3 regions of the Sphingobium sp. AntQ-1 genome follow, and region 2 is predicted to be linked to each of the others. Evidence: riboswitches for the same ligand, from Rfam matches in the RefSeq annotation. Region 2 holds a riboswitch; each other region holds the start of a gene.

Region 1 (6,594 bases), on a different replicon from region 2:
CAGCCTGCTGCGCGATCTGGCCGATACGATGAAATATGGGTCGCTCTGTGCGCTGGGGGGCTTCACCCCTTATCCGGTGCTGAGCGCGCTCGATTATTTTCCCGAAGATTTTGGTGCGAGTGCGCCGATCAAGGAGGCCGCGGAATGAGCTTCAACCGCGAAACAGATCATGGTACGCCGCCGGCGATCTCCACTGGCAAGTCCGTCACCCTGACCATCGACGGGCAGAGCGTGACCCTGCCCGAAGGCACCAGCATCATGCGGGCGGCGTCGCTGACCGGCGGGTCGATCCCCAAGCTGTGCGCGACCGACAGCGTGGAGAGTTTCGGCTCCTGCCGCCTGTGCCTGGTCGAGGTAGAGGGGCGCAATGGCTATCCCGCATCCTGCACCACGCCGGTCGTGGACGGCATGGTGGTGCGGACGCAGACCGAGCGCCTCAAGCAATTGCGGCGCGGGGTGATGGAATTGTATATCTCCGACCATCCGCTCGATTGCCTGACCTGCGGCGCGAACGGGGACTGCGAATTGCAGGATCAGGCGGGCGCGGTCGGCCTGCGCGATGTGCGCTATGGCTATGACGGCGCAACCAATATGGGGCAGGCGAAGGACCAGTCTAACCCCTATTTCGACTTCGACCCCAGCAAGTGCATCGTCTGTTCGCGCTGCGTGCGGGCGTGCGACGAAGTGCAGGGGACGTTTGCGCTCACGATCGAGAATATGGGCTTTGCCTCCAGGGTGTCGGCGTCGCAGGGCGAGGATTTCCTGGGGTCCGAATGCGTGTCCTGCGGGGCGTGCGTGCAGGCTTGCCCGACCGCGTCGCTGATCGAAAAGGCCGTAGTGGAGATCGGCACGCCCGATCGCGCCGTCGTCACCACCTGCGCCTATTGCGGCGTGGGTTGCACGTTCCGCGCGGAAATGCGGGGCGAGGAACTGGTGCGGATGGTGCCGTGGAAGGACGGCAAGGCCAATCGCGGCCATAGCTGCGTCAAGGGCCGCTTCGCCTGGGGCTATGCCCAGCATCAGGACCGTATCCTGAACCCCATGATCCGTGCGTCGGTGAGCGAACCGTGGCGCGAAGTGTCGTGGGACGAGGCGATCGCTTATACCGCGAGCGAGTTTCGCCGGATTCAGGCGAAATATGGGACGCGCAGCATCGGCGGGATCACGTCGAGCCGGTGCACCAATGAAGAAACCTTTCTGGTTCAAAAATTGATCCGGCAGGGGTTCGGCAATAATAATGTCGATACTTGCGCGCGGGTTTGCCATTCGCCGACCGGCTATGGGTTGAGCCAGACGTTCGGGACGTCGGCAGGGACGCAGGATTTTGACAGCGTGATGGCGGCCGACGTCATATTGGTGATCGGCGCAAACCCGACCGACGGGCATCCGGTGTTCGCCAGCCGCATGAAGAAGCGGTTGCGGCAGGGCGCGAAGCTGATCGTCATCGACCCGCGCCGTACCGATATGGTGCAATCGCCCCATATTGCGGCGGAGCATCATCTTCCCTTACGGCCCGGCACCAATGTCGCGATGCTGACCGCGATGGCGCATGTCATCGTGACCGAGAAGCTTTATGACGAGGCGTTCATTCGCGAGCGCTGCGACTGGGACGAATTTGCCGATTGGGCGGAGTTCGTGTCGGAGCCAGCGCGCTCGCCAGAGGCGATCGAGCCATTGACCGGCGTGAAGGCGGACGAGGTGCGTGCGGCGGCGCGGCTCTATGCCACCGGGGGTAATGGCGCGATCTATTATGGGCTGGGCGTCACCGAACATTCGCAAGGTTCCTCCACCGTCATGGCCATCGCCAACCTGGCCATGGCGACCGGCAATGTCGGACGCGAGGGCGTGGGCGTGAACCCGCTGCGGGGGCAGAATAATGTGCAGGGCGCTTGCGACATGGGCAGTTTCCCGCATGAATTTTCGGGCTATCGCCATGTGTCCGACACCGCGACGCGCAGCATGTTCGAGCGGGCATGGGGCGTGGCGCTGGACGCCGAGCCGGGATTGCGCATCCCCAACATGCTGGACGCCGCGACCGACGGGACGTTCAAGGGGCTGTTCGTGCAGGGCGAGGATATCCTGCAATCCGATCCCAATACCCATCATGTCGCAGCCGGGCTGGCGGCGATGGAGTGCGTGGTGGTGCAGGATCTGTTCCTGAACGAAACCGCCAATTACGCCCATATCTTCCTGCCCGGATCGACATTTCTGGAGAAGGACGGCACCTTCACCAACGCGGAACGGCGCATCCAGCGGGTGCGCAAGGTGATGGCCCCGCTGAATGGCTATGCCGACTGGGAGATCGTGCAGTTGGTGGCGAACGCCATGGACTTGGGCTGGACCTATGGCCACCCGTCCGAAATCATGGATGAGATTGCCGCACTGACCCCGACCTTTGCCGGCGTGCATTATGACCGGCTGGAGGCGGAAGGATCGCTGCAATGGCCGGCCAATGACGCAGCGCCCGACGGGACGCCGACCATGCACATAGACGGCTTTGTGCGGGGGAAGGGCAAGTTCGTCGTCACCGACTATGTGCCGACCGACGAGAAGACCGGACCGCGCTTCCCGTTGTTGCTGACGACGGGGCGGATATTGTCCCATTATAATGTCGGGGCGCAGACGCGGCGGACCGCCAATACCGCCTGGCACCCGGAGGATCGGCTGGAGATGCATCCGAGCGATGCGGACAATCGCGGCCTGAAGGACGGCGACTGGGTGACTTTGCGCAGCCGGGCTGGGGAGACGACGCTGCGCGCGCTTGTTACCGAGCGGGTCGCGCCGGGCGTGGTCTATACGACCTTCCATCACCCGGAGACGCAGGCGAACGTCATCACCACCGACTATAGCGATTGGGCCACCAACTGCCCGGAATATAAGGTGACGGCGGTGCAGGTGATGGCGTCGAACGGGCCGAGCGACTGGCAGCAGGATTATGTGCGGCAGGCGCGCAACAGTCGCCGCATCGCGCCGTTGGAAGCGGCCGAATAGGGAGGCGGATATGAGCGATGATATCCATGTCATGTCCACCGAGGACCGCCTGCTCTATATGGCGCACCAGATCGCGCGCAATCTGGCGATGATGGGAGACGCGAAGGCGACGGAAGCGCTGGCCGAGCATCTGACCCGTTTCTGGGACCCGCGGATGAAGGCGCAGATCGTCGCCATCGCGCAGGACCAGCCCGACCGGCTTTCGCCGATGGTGGCGGCCGCCGTCGCGCGGATGGCGCGGGGTCGGGCGGCGCCTGATGTCGACGCGACGCAATTCAACGCGGTGGACGAGACGGGCCATTGCGACGCCGGTTGAGCGGCGCGCCGTCCACCGCTACGCCCTGATGATGGAAGACGCCGCCGCCAGCCCCCTGACATTCGATCGTCTGACCCCGGACGGCCGGACGCAGGCGATCGCCCGCGCGCTGGCGGAGGAAGTGCCGGTCGCGATCGAATTTAACGGCATCGGCTATGCGGTGCTGATGGCGACGCCGAGTGACATTGGCGATCTGGTGCTGGGCTTTGCGCTGGCCGAGCGGCTGATCGGGCCGGGCGATGCGGCGTTCGATGTCGACACGCATCGTACCGACCAGGGGATCGTGGCGCGCGCGACATTGCCGCAGGACCGCACCGAGGCCTTGCTGGAGCGAGTGCGGCATCGTGTGTCGGAGTCGTCGTGCGGCATGTGCGGGATCGAAAATCTGGAGCAGGCGATAAGGCCGCTGCCCAAGGTGACGGCGGTATCGCGGGCGGACCCCGCCGCCATCTTTCGCGCATTGGGGGGGCTGTGCGATCATCAGCCGTTGAACGCGGCGACCGGGGCCGCCCATGCCGCCGCCTGGGTCGGCGCGGATGGCGCGATCTTGTTGGTGCGAGAGGATGTCGGGCGGCATAATGCGTTCGACAAGCTGATCGGGGCGATGGCGCGCCAAGGAGACAGGGCACGGGCGGACTGGGACGGCGGTTTCGCGCTGCTGTCGTCGCGCTGTTCCTATGAACTGGTGGAGAAGGCGGTGCTGAGCCAGTGCCCGATGCTGGTCACCATTTCCGCGCCGACGCGATTGGCCGCGACTCGCGCGGAGGCGGCCGGCCTGCCGCTGGTCGTGCTGGCGCGGGGCGATGCGCTGTTGCTGCGCGGCCACAGGCTGTTGCCCTAAACCGGCGACGGCTTGGCATTGCATCCGCTTTCCCCTACAGCGCGCGGCGCAGGGGCGGCTTGGCTTCCCCTGCGAGATGATCGCGCCGGTGCCCCGTCAGGGGCTTAATCGGGAATGCGGTGCGGGCGTGCGAGCGCCCAATTCCGTGGCTGTCCCTGCAACTGTAAGCGGATAGTGCGATGCATATGGTCGAAAGACCGGCCACTGGACCGATGTCCGGGAAGGCTATGCATTCGTGCTGCGACCCGCGAGCCAGGAGACCTGCCGGCGCTTGGTCGCTCTTGCTTTGGTCCAGGGGATGGCCGGGGCACGGTGGTTTTCCGTCGAGCGACGCCATGCGGCCGGGGCCGCATCGGGTTGTGGACGGGATATGGCGCCATCCCTTGCCTCTGCCTGACCGCGTTGCGGACGCCCCAGCCCAAGTCGCACCGGCGCCGGGGGGTTATATATGCTGAAAACAGGTATTTCTCTGGTGGCGCTGATCGTAGCGACGCCGGTTCTGGCGCAGGATGACCAGATCGTCGTCACCGCCACGGGCATCGCGCAGTCGCGCGACGAGGTCGGCCAAGCGATCACCGTGATCGACGCGGAGACGATCAAGACGCGGCAGGCGATCGATGTGGTCGACCTGCTGGCGACGACGCCGGGCGTGCGCTTCAACCGCAACGGATCGACCGGCGGGGTGACCGGCGTGTCGCTGCGCGGCGCGGAAACGACGCAGACTTTGGTGCTGATCGACGGGGTGAAGGTCAACGATCCCAGCGGCATCGGTGACGGTTATGATTTCGGGCCTTTGCTGACCGGCAATATCAAGCGGATCGAGATATTGCGCGGCTCCAACTCGGTAGTGCATGGCAGCCAGGCGATCGGCGGCGTGGTCAATGTGATGACCGGCGTGCCGGCTGAAGGGTTTGGCGCGAACGCATCGGTGGACTATGGCTATAGCGATACGCTGAACGCCAAGGCGGACGTGTCGGGCACCAGCGGCATCGCCGCGGGCGGGATCGGCGCGGCCTATTTCCGTACCGACGGCATTTCGTCGGCAGCCGGGGGCACGGAGCGCGACGGGACCGAGAATATCGCGGCCAACGCGCGGCTGACGCTGAATTTCACCGAGGCGCTGAGCCTGGACCTTCGTGGCTATTATATCCATGCGGACATCGACTATGACAGCTTCTTCGGCGCGCCTGCCGACAGCAGCGATGTGAGCAAGCTTGACCAATATGTCGGCTATGCGGGCCTCAACCTGGCGCTGCTGGATGGCAAGCTGACCAATCGCGCCGCCGTCACATATCTGCGCAACGACCGCGACTATTATTTCGTGCGCGGCACCGATCCCGATTATGGCTATTCGGGCACAAATCTGCGGTTCGAATATGAGGGCGTCTATGCGCCGGTCGAGCAGGCCAAGCTGCTGTTTGGCTATGAGCATGAACGGCCCGACTATGATTTCTTCGGCTTTGGCGACACGGCGAGCGCGAAGATCAATATCGACAGCGTCTATGCGCTGGCGATCGTCAAGCCCTTCGCAGGCCTGGCCGTCACCGGCGGCGTGCGCCATGACGACCATAGCCAGTTCGGCGGGGCGACGACCTTTGGCGCGAACGCCAATTATTCGCCCAATGGCGGCGCGACCAATGTGCGGCTGAGCTATGGCGAAGGATTCAAGGCGCCTTCGCTCTATCAGCTATATGACATCTATAGCGGCAATACAGCGCTGCGGCCGGAGCGGTCGAAAAGCTACGACATCGGGTTTGACCAGAGCCTGGATGGCGGGCGGGCGATGCTGTCGGTTACGGCGTTCCGCCGCGACACGCTCGACCAGATCAATTATGATTCCTCGCTGCCACCCTTTGGCGGTTATAATAATCTGGACCGCACCCGCGCCAAGGGCGTGGAAGCGTCGATCGCGCTGAAGCCGGTCGATGCGCTGACCGTCACCGGCAGCTACAGCTATGTCGATGCGCGGGATCGGTCGGCGGGGTCGGCCAACTATGGCAATCGCCTGGCCCGCCGCGCCGCCAATGCGGTGAGCGTGTCGGCCGACTATGTCTGGTCGTTCGGCCTGTCGACCGGCGCGACGGTCACGATGGTGGGCGACAGCTTCGACAATGCGGCCAATACGCGGCGGCTGGACGGCTATGCGCTGGCCGGGGTGCGGGCCTCGATGCCGCTGGGCGCGCATCTGGAAGTCTATGGTCGCATCGACAATCTGTTCGATGAGACGTACCAGACGGCCTATGGCTATGGCTCCTATGGCCGCGCTGCCTATGGCGGCGTGCGTGTTCGCTTCTGATCGACAGGCAAGGGGGCGGGCGTGATGCCTGCCCCTTCAGCGCAGCGCGTTCAGTCGCGCCATGATGGTGCGCGCCGCCTGCACATAGGCGGGGCCGCCGCACACGGTCCAGCTTTGCGGCAGGCTGATGCGCGGAACGGCGGCGAGCGC
Region 2 (6,594 bases):
CGCGCGCCACCGGCGCACCGCTCACCGGATCGAGCGCCCGGCTCATATAGGCGCCGCCGCTGTCATAATTGGCGTTGACCACATTGGATCGGCCGTCGGGTGCGGACAGATACCAGCCTGCCGATCCGGTCGTATTGGTCGACAGCCACTCGGTCGCGGCCGTGATCGCGCGGACCGGATCGGCCTGTCCGCTGATTTCCGGGCGCATCCAGCGGCTGATCTCCGGCTTGAACACGGCCAGCGTCCCGGCCAGGCAGATGATGAAGAGGATGTGGCCAAGTAGCAGCCCGGTCCAGCCATGCAGCCAGGTCATCGCCTGCCGCGCCCCATCGCGCACCATGGCGCTCGTCCCGCTCATGCCGGTTGCCCTGCGATCCAGGCCACGCCGCTCAGCGCCAACGCCGCCAGCACCACGCCCGCGACCGCGCGCCACGGCCCCTGCGCCAGAAAGGCCCAGATGGAGACGCCAGGCGCGATCAGATAGGCGATCATGGTGGCAAAGGTCACCGCCTCCACCCGCGCCATCGGCAGGGTGCGCGCCAGCGCTGCGGCGCCCAAGGCCGCCACGCCATAGGCGCCGACCGTCCCGGCGATGGTGCGCAAAGCGACATTGGCGCGGTATCGCCAGCGGCTCGCCCGATAATGGATGGGCGGGGCCATCGGAACACTCCTCGTCAAAACGATGACCGGATTATCCGACGCGCATCATGCAAGTCAATCGCATTAGCAGCTTACGCGCATAATTTTCCACAACGCAAAGGCGTCCCCGGCGCCCCGCCCAATTTGGGCCTGCGCGACCAGATTTTCGCGCTTCGATGCGCGGTGCCATTCGCGCCGGGCGTCGCTCATTATCTGCCCGCGCGGCTCCGCGCGATGCCGTCCAGCGTCAGCGTCTCCGCCAGCGATCCTCGATCATGCGCCGCGCCGTCAGCAACCTTTCGCTGTCGGCGCGCGACAGCAGCGCATCCTGCCCGATCGGCACGATCGACCGCCATTGCGACAGCATGATCGTGCAGATGCTGGCGACATAGATATTCCCAGAGCTATGGGCGCGCCATCACCCGTTCCGCCGCCAGGCCAAAGACGATTCCGATTGTCGCCCACAACAGCAATTGGGTCGCGATCGAGGCCAAACGGAAGTTCCACAGCAGGGTCGCCGGGAAATCAGCCGGCACTTCATCGACGCTGGGCAGCAGATACTGGCCCAGCACGACCATCGCGCCATAGGCTCCCACCGCAATCAACGTCGCATCGATGCCCGGACGGGATAGGGCCAGCACGCTTCTGATCTTGGCAGCGATCACCGCCCCGCCCACCGACAAGGCGATCATTGCGAAATAGGCGGCGGTGCGAAGACCCACCGTTTCATGCTTGCCCACGGCCGGCGGCGTCTGCGGATATTTGATTCCCGGCACGATGACCACCAGGAAGATGGCGATTCCGCTGAGCAACAGGGCGAAGCTGCGTGGACCGAAGCGGCCAAAGCGTCCATAACCATAGGCGAATATGAGCGCGAAAATCCCGCCGACCGCCGCGCCGTAGAGCGCCAGCGCGGTCAGCAGACCCGCGCCCTTCTGCGTCGCCCGGCTTACCAGTTCCGCTTGTTCCCCATCCGAAGGCATGTCCATATGATGCACTACATGTGCGTTCTCGTGGCCGATGGCGAGGTCGATATGCGGCTCCGCAATCACGCGGGCGAACATCGTCGCGATGAGGGCCGCCAGAATGCCGGCCAGCATTCCGCGCCACAACAGGCTCTTGGTCATCGCCTGGGATCAGTGGCAGGGAAAGCCGAGAAGATGGCGGCCGTCATGCACATATTCATGCACATACATGCCGTCGAACAAGGCGACGGCGCCCTGTTCGGTGCTGACGAAATAAAGGAAAATAAGCGCAATCAGTGTGCCGAACACGGCCCATGGTGCGATGTCCTCGATCGGGATGGCGGAACCGCCCTGGACGGGAATGAAATGGTCGTCGAACAGTGCGGCAGTCGTTGACATAACCCAGACTCCTATAAGGGATTGCGCGTCCCGCGAGAGATTGTTCGTTCAGGAAGAAGGTCTGGCTCTCGACCTTTTACGTCGATAACAGTGGCGCGACCGCGCCGGAATCTCACCGGCTTCTTCTTCCTGATGCCCGCGCTGTTTAGGGTGCGCGATGGCGCGACGTCAACATGTCTTGGAGGTTCCGCTGTCCACATCCCTCCTTCTCCTATGCGCGGCGTCCACGCCGTCCAGCCGGGTCGGCGGCTTCCCGGCGCTGGACGAGGGCCTGGACGCACGCGGCGCGCATGATGCCGCCGCCTGCCGCCTGCCGCCGGGTTTCGACAACCATGTCCTTTGCAGCCCGTCCCGCGCCGCCGCGCAGACTGCCCAGGCGATGGGGCTGGATGCCTCGGTCGAGGTCGCGCTGGTGGACATGGATGCCGGGCGCTGGTCGGGCCGGTCGTTTGCCGACCTTTTCGCCGCCGAACCGGCCGCCCTGTCCGACTGGATCGCCGATCCGACGCAGGGCACCGCGGATGGTGAGACCATGGAATCGGTGCGACAGCGGGTAGGCGGCTGGCTGGACGGAATCGCGCAGTCGCCCGGATGCATCTGCGCCATCAGCCATGCCATGACGATCCGCGCCGCGCTGGCGCACGCGCTCGGCTTTCCGCTCGTGACGACGCCTGCCATCGACATTGCGCCGCTATCGACCGTTCGCCTGTCCTTCAACCGCATCTGGCGGCTTCAGGCGATCGCACCGCACTCAGGGCTTGCGGACGGCCCCGGCAGCCGGTATCGCCGACCGCATCCGGGGAGCCGCAAGCCCCCTTCGATGACTGATCGCGCCGGTTCCCCGCAAGGGGATTAAAATGGGAAGGCGGTGCGGGTGGCAGTCCCTCGACAAGGGCGCTCATCCAAATCCGCAGCTGTCCCTGCAACTGTAAGCGGCGAGCGCGATGCACATCGCTCCCTTTCCAGGGGAGCAGCCACTGGGCCGGACGCTAAATCCTGCGAGGCCTGGGAAGGCGTGCATCAAGCGATGACCCGCGAGCCAGGAGACCTGCCGGCGTCTGGTCGCTCTTGCTTTGGTCCAGGGGATGGCCGGGGCACGGTGAACGCCGTCTGAGCGACGAACCCATGTGGCTGGGGCCGCATCGGTGCGCGCTGACGGGCTCCATGCGCCTGCTCGTCGCCGCGCATCGACCGTTCGTTCGCGTCCGGCACGCCCCCGCCGAGATATCGCTCAGGTGCAGCGGGGGTAGACATGGCCATCATCAGGCTCGGCGATGCCGATCGCCCCTTCGCGCATGAATCCCATGGCGCTTGAAGGAGAAGAAGCGTGAGCAAGATCCCGACCACCGTCATCACAGGCTTTCTGGGGGCGGGCAAGACGACGTTGATCCGGCATTTGCTGCACAATGCCAAGGGTCGCAGGCTGGCGCTGATCGTCAACGAGTTCGGCGATGTTGGCGTCGACGGCGCGCTGCTGCGCGGATGCAATGACGACGCCTGCCCGGAAGACGATATCGTCGAACTGGCCAATGGCTGCATCTGCTGCACCGTGGCCGACGATTTCCTGCCGACCATGCTCAAGCTGCTCGACCGCGCCAATCCGCCAGACCATATCATCATCGAAACGTCCGGTCTGGCGCTGCCCAAGCCGCTGGTGAAGGCGTTCCAGTGGCCCGACATCCGCACCCGCGCGACCGTGGATGGCGTCGTGGCGCTGATCGATGCGGATGCGGTCGCCGCCGGGCGCTTCGCCACCGACGAAGCCGCGCTGGCGCTGGCGCGGGCGGCCGACCCCTCGCTCGACCATGACAGTCCGCTGGAGGAACTATACGAAGACCAGCTCGCCTGCGCGGACCTCGTCATCCTCAACAAGGCCGACATGGTCGATGCTGATGCGCTGACCCGGATCGAGGGCGACATAGGCAAGGATATCCGTAGTGGGGTGAAGATCGTGCGGACCGATCATGGCGCGATCGATGCCGGCGTCGTGCTCGGCCTGTTCGCCAAAGTCGAAGAGGATATCGATGCGCGACCCTCGCACCATGACGGCGACCCCGATCATGACCATGACGATTTCGACAGCTTCGTCGTCACCGGCGGCGAGATTACGGGCGTGGATGCGCTGGTGCAGGCCATGGCCCCGTTGATCGAGGCGCATGATGTCCTGCGCATCAAGGGCATGGTCGCCATCGCCGATCGCCCGGCGCGCCTGGTGGTCCAGGCGGTCGGTCCCCGCATCCAGCATTATTTCGACCGCGCCTGGAAGGCGGAGGAGTCGCGCCTGTCACAACTGGTGGTGATCGGGCAGAAGGGGCTGGATCAGGCCGCCATCGACAGCGCCCTTCGCGCGGCCTTCGCCTGATGCATTTGCTGGCCGCTACGCCGGGAACCGTTTCCAACGGCGACGAGGCGATCGACCTCGATCAATCGCCGGGCGAGATCGTGTTCCTGACCGTGGCGGACAGCGAGCTGGCCTGTTTCGCCCAGGCGGCGGCCCTGCTGGGTGAGGATGCGCCGTCGATCCGGTTGGTCAACCTGCTGCAGCTCAAACATCCCTATTCGGTCGACCTCTACGTCGAAAAGGTGATCGCCCATGCGCGTTTCGTGTGCATCGTACTGCTGGGGGGCAAGAGCTATTGGCCCTATGGCGTCGATGAAATCGCGCGGGTTGCGCGGGAAAAGGGCATCGCCTTTGCAGCGATCGCCGATGGCCGGGAACCCGACCCGTCGTTGGACGCCGCCGCGACGCTGCCGAAGGCGATCAGCGAGCGGCTCCGTGACTATCTGCGGCAGGGCGGCGTCGCCAATGCGGTCAGCTTCCTGCGCCATGCCGCGCGGCTGATCGGTGCGGATGTAGGCGTGCCGGACGATCCCGTGCCGATCGCGGACGCCGGCTTCTATCTGGCCGGCATGAAGCGGCCGACGTTGGATGATGTGCGGACAGGATGGCGCGCGGGACAGCCCGTCGCGCTCCTCTGCTTCTATCGCGCGCTAATGATCGCCGGTACGCTCGATGCCGTCGAAGCGCTGGTCGCCGCGCTGAAGGGACGCGGGCTGAACGTCGTCGCCGTTCATGTGCGGGCGCTGCGCGAACCCTTCGCGATCGACTGGCTGCACGGGCTGATCGGCGCGATCCGGCCCGATATCATCCTGAACGCCACGTCCTTCGCCGCCTCCTCGCCCGGCGACAGGCGAACGCCGGCCGTCCTCGAAGCAGCGGATTGTCCGATCCTGCAGACCGTGTTCGCGGGCGTCGAGCAGGCCAACTGGGCCGACAGTCCGCGTGGCCTTGGTCCTCGCGACCTGGCGATGAACGTCGCTCTGCCGGAAATAGACGGGCGCCTGTTCACCCGCGCCGTCGCCTTCAAGGCGGCCGAGCGTTTCGATGCCCGGACCCAATGCGGCATTGTGGCGCCGCGCGTCTCGCCCGATCGCGTTGCCTTCGTCGCCGATCTTGCCGCCAATTGGGCGGCATTGCGGCGAACGCCCGCCTCGGATCGGCGCGTTGCGCTCATTCTCGCCAACTATCCCAATCGCGACGGTCGGCTAGGCAATGGCGTCGGCCTCGACACGCCCGCCAGCGCGGCCGCCATTCTCTCTACCCTGGGTGAAGCGGGCTATCATGTCGGCGATGCTCCTGTTGACGGCGCGGGACTGATGGCGATCCTGCTGGGCGGCGTCACCAACGCCCGTGCGTCGCTGGATCGCCTGCCGGAAATCCGCCTGCCGATCGGCGATTACCGCCTGCGGTTCGACGCGCTGCCAGCAGCGGTGCGCGAGGCGGTGATGGCGCGATGGGGCGTCCCTGTGGACGATCCTTTCGTGCGTGACGGCGCCTTTCATCTGCCCGCCCATCGCTTCGGCCATATCGTCGTCGCGGTCCAGCCGGCGCGCGGTTACAATATCGATCCCAAGACCAGCTATCACGACCCGGCTTTGGTCCCGTCCCACGCCTATCTGGCCTTCCACTTCTGGTTGAACCATGATTTCGGCGCGCAGGCGGTCATCCATGTCGGCAAGCATGGCAATCTGGAATGGCTGCCGGGCAAGGCGCTGGCCCTGTCCGACAGCTGTTTCCCGGAAATCTGTGCGGGGCCGGTGCCGCAACTCTATCCTTTCATCGTCAACGATCCGGGCGAGGGGACGCAGGCGAAGCGGCGCATCGGCGCGGCGATCATCGATCATCTCACCCCGCCGCTGACGCGCGCGGAAAGCTATGGCCCGTTGAAGGCGCTCGAAGCGCTGGTCGATGAATATTATCTCGCAGCCGGCATGGACCCGCGCCGCATCCAGCATCTGAAAGCCGAAATTCTCGATCTCGCCCGGTCGCAAGGACTGGACGCTGATGCCGGGGCCGTCGGGGATGGCGACGACGCGCTCGCGGCTCTCGACAATTATTTGTGCGAATTGAAGGAGATGCAGATACGCGACGGGCTGCACATCTTCACCCGGTCGCCGACTGGCCGATTGCGCACCGACCTGCTCATCGCTCTGTCGCGCACCCCGCGCGGCTATGACGACGCGGGCCAGGCATCCTTGCTCCGCGCTATGGCCGACGATTTGGACCTTGGCTTCGATCCGCTCGATTGCC
Region 3 (6,594 bases), 120 kb from region 2:
ACCTCTATCTCTCCTCGATCGTCGCGCTGGATGCCAAGAGCGGGGCGGTGAAATGGCATTATCAGGAAACGCCCGGCGACAGCTGGGACTTTACCGCCACCCAGCCGATGGTGCTGACCGACATGGAGGTGGACGGCAAGGTCCGCCCGGTCATCCTCCATTCGCCCAAAAACGGCTATCTGTTCGTGCTGGATCGCGAAACCGGCAAGCCGCTGCGCGTCAATCCGCTGGTGCGCACCAACTGGACCAAAGGGTTCGACAAGGATGGCGTGCCGCAGATGACGCCGGACCGCACCGACTTCTGGAACGGTCCGCGCATCATCTTCCCGGCCTCGGCGGGCGCGCGCAACTGGTATCCGGCGGCCTACGACGCCAAGCGGAAGAGCTATTACGCCTCCGTGTTGGACATGGGGAACCTCATGTTCACTGTCCCGCCCGGCACCCCGGCGGCGGCGCGGCGGCCCAAGGCGCTCAACGTCCAGACGACCCTCATCTTCACGCCGCAACTGGAGGCGGTGCTTCCCACCCTGCCGCCCGCGATCCGCGAGCAGGTTGAAAAGCTGCCCGAAATGCAGTGGGTGAAGGACAAGCCCTATAGCAGCGAGTTGCGCGCCATCGATCCGCTGACCGGCAAGGCGCGCTGGGCGGTCCCGACCGAGGGCTGGCAGGACCGGATGGGGATGCTGTCCACTGCGTCGGGCCTCATCGTCCATGGCACGATCGGCGGCAAGCTGATCGTCCGCGACGCCGACACTGGCAAGCTGATCAAGGAAATCGATACCGGCACGTCCATCATGGCCGCGCCCATGACCTATCGCGTGAAGGGCGTGCAATATGTCGCGGTCGCGGCCGGTTTCGGCGGGGGCGGCTGGGGCTATGTCCCGCGTTATTCGGCGGCCTATCGCAACGGCAACGCCAACCGCATCCTGGTTTTCAAGCTGGATGGCGGCCCGGTGCCGCCGCCGACGGCGTTGCCGCCTGCGGAGGTCGCTTCTGCGCCGCCCGCGCAGAAGGCTGGCGTGACGCCTGCGATGATCGCCAAGGGGCAGGGGCTGTTCTTCCAGAACTGCGCCATCTGCCACAGCAACCAATTGCGCTCCACGGCGCCCGATCTGCGCCGGATGCTGCCGGGGACGCATGACGTGTTCAACCAGATCGTCCGCGACGGCCTGCTGCTGCCGGGCGGGATGCCGCGCTGGGACGACTTGCTGAGCGCCGAAGATGCCGACGCCATCCACGCCTGGCTGATCGCCGAGCAGGGGCCGTTGCGGGAGCGGGAACTGAAATTGAAGGCGGCGGGCAAGCCGCTTGACGCGCCCAGCGCCGCCATCATGTCCAATTTCTAGGAACGACCATGGAAGATACCGACATCATCGTCGTGGGCGGCGGTTCGGCCGGGTCCGCGATGACCGGGCGGCTGGCCGATGCGGGCCTGTTCGTCACCCTGGTCGAAGCGGGCAAGACCGATCGGCATATGCGATCGCGCGTCCCGGCGCTGACCAGCGCGATCGTGCAGAATCCGGCTTATGACTGGTGCCATCAGGTCGAGCCGGACCCGTCGCTGGGTGGCCGGGCCGACATCTGGCCGGCGGGCAAGATGCTGGGCGGCGGCAGCGCGCTCAATGGCATGATGTTCATCCGCGGCCATCGCTGGGACTATGACGAATGGGCACGGCAGGGTGCGGCGGGATGGGATTATGAGTCGGTCCTGCCCTATTTCCGGCGCATGGAGGATAATGAGCGCGGCGCCGACCAGTGGCGCGGCACCGGCGGTCCGATCGCGGTGTCCGAAGGGCGCGCGCGCTATCCGATCACCGACCAGTGGATTGCGGCGGCGCAGGCGGCGGGCATCCCCCGATCAGCGGACCTGAATGGCGAACATGCCGAGGGCGTCGATTATGTGCAGGTATCGCAGCGAGGCGGCACGCGCTGTTCGGCGGCGCGCGGCTATCTGCACGAGCGGCGCGGCGGCAAGGCGCCGACCATAATGTTGGACGCGCAATTGCTGCGCATCCTGATCCAGGCAGGACGCGCAGTCGGTATCGTCTATTGGCAGGACGGCGTCGAAAAGACGCTGCGCGCCCGTCATGGCGTGGTGCTGAGCGCGGGCGCGATGAACACGCCGCGCCTGCTGATGCTGTCCGGTATCGGCCCGGCCGATCATCTGCGCGCCCATGGGATAGAATTGGTGTGCGATCGCCCCGGCGTTGGTGGCAACCTTCAGGATCATGTCGGCACCCATGTCGTCAACGAAGTCGATGCGCGAACGCTCAACAGCGACGCGCGGGGCTTGCGCGGGGCATGGCAGCTGCTGCGCTATGCGCTGTCGCGGCGTGGCACGCTGACAACTGCGATCGGCCATGCGCAGGCTTTCGTGAAGAGCCGGCCGGAATTGCCCGCGCCCAATCTCCAGATCAGCTTCGCCGCCTTCGCATTCGATTTCGATGAACAGGGCCGGTTGATGCTGCGCAAGACGCCGTCCGTATCCACCCTGGTCGGGCTGATGCGGCCCAGCCATCGGGGGCGGATCAGTCTCCGCTCCGCCGATCCCTTCGCGCCGCCGAAAATCGAGCATCGGCAACTGGGCAGCGACGATGATGTCGACCAGATCGTCGAGGGCATCGGCATCGCCCGCGGCATCCTGCATGAGACACCGATTGCGACACATATAAGGGGGGAGCTACGCCCCGGCGCGGCACTGACCGATCCCGATCAGTTGCGGGACTATGTGCGGATGGCGTCGATCCCGCTCTATCATCCGGTCGGCACGGCCAGGATGGGCGTGCGCGACGATGCGTTGGCGGTGGTCGATGCCGATCTGGCCGTCATCGGCGTCGAGGGGCTGTGGGTCGCCGACGCCTCGGTCATGCCCAGCCTTCCCGCTGGCAATACCAACGCCACCGCGATCATGATCGGCGACAAGGGTGCGGATCATCTGCTGAGGCGCCTCCGCCGCCATTGAGGCGCTGGCGGCGCGGGGCCTGCTTTGCCACAAGGCGGGCATGACACCGAATCGCGCCGCCCTCCTCGTGGATGCCATCGCCCCCTTGCCGGTATGGCGCACGTCGTGACGCCGCGACTGGGCGCGGGATTGGTGATCGGCGCCCCGGCGTCGGGCGCGGGCAAGACGATGGTGACGATCGGCCTGCAACGCGCCTTCACCGATCGCGGCCTGAGCGTGCAGGGCGCCAAATGCGGACCCGACTATATCGACCCGGCCTTTCACGAAGCCGCGACTGGCCGGCCCTCGGTCAATCTGGACGGCTTCGCCATGGCGCCGACCATGCTGCAGGGGCTGGCGGCGCACGTCGCTACAACTGTCCAACTCGTCGTCGCGGAAGGCGCGATGGGCCTTTATGACGGCGCACGGTCGCCGGGTCGTTCGGGCGCGTCGGCCGATGTGGCGCGGCTGTTGGGCTGGCCGATGCTGCTGGTCGTCGATGCCCGCGCAGCGGCGCAGACGGTGGCGGCGGTGGCGCATGGCTGCGCGACTTTTCCCGGCGCGCCGGCCATCGCCGGAGTGATCGCCAACAAGGTGGCCAGCACGCGCCATGTCCGCATGATCGAGGATGGGTTCGCGCGTATCGGCCTGCCGCTGCTGGGTGCGATGGCCACGGACGAGGGATTGGCCATGCCGTCCCGCCATCTGGGACTGGTGCAGGCTGGCGAAACGGAGGAACTGGAACGGCGAATCGACGCGATCGCAGCGCGGGTGACGGCGCAATGCGATCTGGATGCGATCCAGGCGGCGGCCGGCGCTACGACAGACGTGCCGGCGCAACCGCCCGGCATCCGGCCACCGGGGCAGCGGATCGCCGTCGCCAGGGACGCCGCCTTCAGCTTCTTCTATCCCCATATCGTACATTGGTGGCGGTCGGCCGGCGCGGAGCTGCGATTCTTTTCTCCGCTGGCGGACGAATCGCCGCCCGCCGATTGCGATGCCTGCTGGCTGCCCGGCGGCTATCCCGAACTCCATGCTGCGCGGATCGCGGCCAATGGCCAGTTCCTGAGCGGCCTGCGCGCCTTTGCGCAGAGCCGGCCGGTGCATGGCGAATGCGGCGGCTATATGGTGCTGGGCCGCACGCTGGAGGATGGCGACGGCGTCGTCCACCCGATGGCGGGCCTGTTGCCGATGGATACCAGTTTTGCGCGCAGGCGCCGAACATTGGGCTATCGCAGCGCGCGGCTGCGGCAGGGCGCCAGCTTCGCCTCTGTCGGGCAGCTATTGCTGGGTCATGAGTTCCACTATGCCAGCATCACCGCCAGCGAGGGCGAGCCGCTGGCCGACATGGCCGATGCGGAGGGGCAGGCCCTTCCTCCGGCGGGCCACCGCGCGGGCCAGGTGACCGGTGGCTTCTTCCACTTGATCGCCTGATCCAAGTCGATTAGGGCGGCTGCGCGTCAGGTTCCCCGCAAGGGGATCAAAAGGGAACGGGGTTAAAGACCCCGGCTGCCCCTGCAACTGTGAGCGGCGAGCCATCGAGGCACAAGCCATTGGAATCGATGATCCCGAGAAGGCGCTTCGAATACGGCATTGACCCGCAAGCCAGGAGACCTGCCTGTCGCGGTCGTTCTTCGTCCGGACAGGGTGTGCCGGTCGAACGAGGATATCCTCGCGCAACGACAAGCTGACCGTGCGGGTTCGCACGGTGGCGATGTCGTGCGCGTGCGCCCTGCATCGCCACCGCGTCGCGTCCGCCCGGTCCTGTCAACGACTGGGGGATTATGATGCATTGGATTTCAAAGAGCGGCCTTTTCATTCTAGCGGGCCTGTCCACGCCGGCCTGGGCCGATGATGCGGGCGATGTGATCGTGACCGCGCTGCGCCAGCCGCAGGCGATTGAACAGGTGGCGTCGAGCATCACCATCATCGACAAGCCGGCGATCGACGCCGCACAGGCGCTGGTGGTGTCCGACCTGCTGATCCGCACGCCGGGCGTCAGCTTCACCCGCAATGGCGGCTATGGCACGGCGACCTCGATCCGCATTCGCGGCGCGGAGGCCGACCAGACCGTGCTGGTCATCGACGGCGTGAAGTTGGCCGATCCGTCCTCGACCGGCGGCGGCTATAATTTCGCGACGCTGATGACCGGCGATACCGACCGGATCGAGATATTGCGCGGTCCACAGTCGATCCTCTGGGGCAGCCAGGCGATTGGTGGCGTGGTGAACATCGTCACCGCACGGGCCGAACGCCCGATCGAAGGCAGCTTCGATATCGAGGCGGGATCGCGCGATACCGTCAGCGCCCGCGCTGCGCTGGGCGGACGACAGGGCGCGATCGACTGGCAGGTCGCGGGCAGCCGCTTCACGACGGAGGGCATCTCGGCGATCAGCCCGCGCTTTGGCGCCAAGGAGAAGGACGGCTACACCAACGGCACGCTCAACGGGCGTCTGGGCGTCGCGCTGGCGCCGGGCGTGTCGATCGATATGCGCGGCTATTATGCCAAGGGGCGCACGGATATCGACAGCGCCGGCGCCATTCCCGACAGCCCCGAATATTCGGAAGTCGAGGAATGGATCGGCTACGCCGGCCTCAACGCCGATCTGTTCGGCGGTGCGCTGCGCAATCGCCTGTCCTTCAGCCGCAGCGAGACGCTGCGCGACAACGTCAATCCCGCCCGCAAACTGCGTCAGACCAGTTTCACCGCCAGAGGCGAGACGAAGCGCTACGAATATCAGGGCGTGCTCACCATCGCGCAGGGCTGGACCGCGACCTTCGGCGCGGAGCGCGAGGAGCAGCGGATGCGCACGGCTTCGCCTTCCGATAGTTTGGCTGCCTACGCCACGACCCGCGGGTCTGCCGATATCGACAGCCTCTATGCCCAACTGAGCGTCGAGCCGCTGGCCGGCCTGACCGTCAATGGCGGAGTGCGCTACGATCATCATTCGACCTTTGGCGGCAACACGGTCTTCGGTGCGGGCGCGGCCTGGGCGCTGGTCAAGGACCGCACGATCCTGCGGGCGAGCTATGGCGAGGGCTTCAAGGCGCCGACGCTCTACCAGCTCTACAGCGATTATGGGAACACCGCCCTGGTCCCCGAAAAGGCCCATGGCTGGGACGCCGGCATCGAACAGCATCTGTTCGACCATGCGCTGATCCTGTCGGCGACCTGGTTCGATCGCAGCACCGACAATCTCATCACCTATAATGGCTGTCCGACGACCAACCGGCCGCCGCTCTGCTATGCGCCGGGCACGACGACGCCGCGCTTTGGCTATTATGCCAATGTCCAGCGCAGCGAGGCGCACGGGCTGGAACTGGCCGGCGTCGCCCATGTCGGTCGGCTGACGATCGACGGCAATTATAGCTGGGTGTCCGCGGAGGATCGGTCGCCGGGCCTGAACTATGGCAACCAACTGGCGCGGCGACCGCGCCATGCGGCCAATGCGACAGCGCGGTACGACTGGGCGTTCGGTCTGAGTACCGCCGTGGCGGTGCGCTGGTCGGGCAAGGCGCTCGACACCGCGCGCACCAGCGCCACGGTCGCGCCACTGGTCAACGCGGCCTACACGCTGGTGGATTTGCGTGCCGAAATGCCGGTCATGGGCAAGCTGACGCTATTCGGCCGGGTCGAAAATCTGTTCGACGAA

Evidence for each region. Region 2 has a riboswitch for cobalamin ahead of sphantq_RS20845 (CbtB domain-containing protein). Riboswitches for the same ligand answer to the same signal wherever they lie in the genome.
Region 1: it holds a riboswitch for cobalamin, as region 2 does, so the genes downstream of both, sphantq_RS06430 (TonB-dependent receptor plug domain-containing protein) here and sphantq_RS20845 (CbtB domain-containing protein) in region 2, are expected to answer to the same signal.
Region 3: it holds a riboswitch for cobalamin, as region 2 does, so the genes downstream of both, sphantq_RS20240 (TonB-dependent receptor plug domain-containing protein) here and sphantq_RS20845 (CbtB domain-containing protein) in region 2, are expected to answer to the same signal.

What each region holds. Positions count from the first base shown of each region.
Region 1 covers NZ_CP117158.1:1,299,719-1,306,312, reverse strand. The annotation lists gene sphantq_RS06450 (formate dehydrogenase beta subunit) at 1-148, shown strand, start outside; gene fdhF (formate dehydrogenase subunit alpha) at 145-2,991, shown strand; gene sphantq_RS06440 (formate dehydrogenase subunit delta) at 3,002-3,307, shown strand; gene fdhD (formate dehydrogenase accessory sulfurtransferase FdhD) at 3,336-4,148, shown strand; cobalamin riboswitch at 4,218-4,431, shown strand; gene sphantq_RS06430 (TonB-dependent receptor plug domain-containing protein) at 4,597-6,444, shown strand; gene sphantq_RS06425 (ABC transporter substrate-binding protein) at 6,481-6,594, opposite strand, start outside.
Region 2 covers NZ_CP117159.1:420,954-427,547, reverse strand. The annotation lists gene sphantq_RS20860 (PepSY-associated TM helix domain-containing protein) at 1-358, opposite strand, end outside; gene sphantq_RS20855 (ketohydroxyglutarate aldolase) at 355-660, opposite strand; gene sphantq_RS20850 (CbtA family protein) at 1,044-1,766, opposite strand; gene sphantq_RS20845 (CbtB domain-containing protein) at 1,776-2,003, opposite strand; adenosylcobalamin (AdoCbl) riboswitch at 2,052-2,136, opposite strand; gene sphantq_RS20840 (histidine phosphatase family protein) at 2,161-2,859, shown strand; cobalamin riboswitch at 2,821-3,073, shown strand; gene cobW (cobalamin biosynthesis protein CobW) at 3,331-4,365, shown strand; gene cobN (cobaltochelatase subunit CobN) at 4,365-6,594, shown strand, end outside.
Region 3 covers NZ_CP117159.1:297,648-304,241, forward strand. The annotation lists gene sphantq_RS20225 (PQQ-dependent dehydrogenase, methanol/ethanol family) at 1-1,346, shown strand, start outside; gene sphantq_RS20230 (GMC family oxidoreductase) at 1,355-2,962, shown strand; gene sphantq_RS20235 (cobyrinate a,c-diamide synthase) at 3,068-4,375, shown strand; cobalamin riboswitch at 4,387-4,577, shown strand; gene sphantq_RS20240 (TonB-dependent receptor plug domain-containing protein) at 4,726-6,594, shown strand, end outside.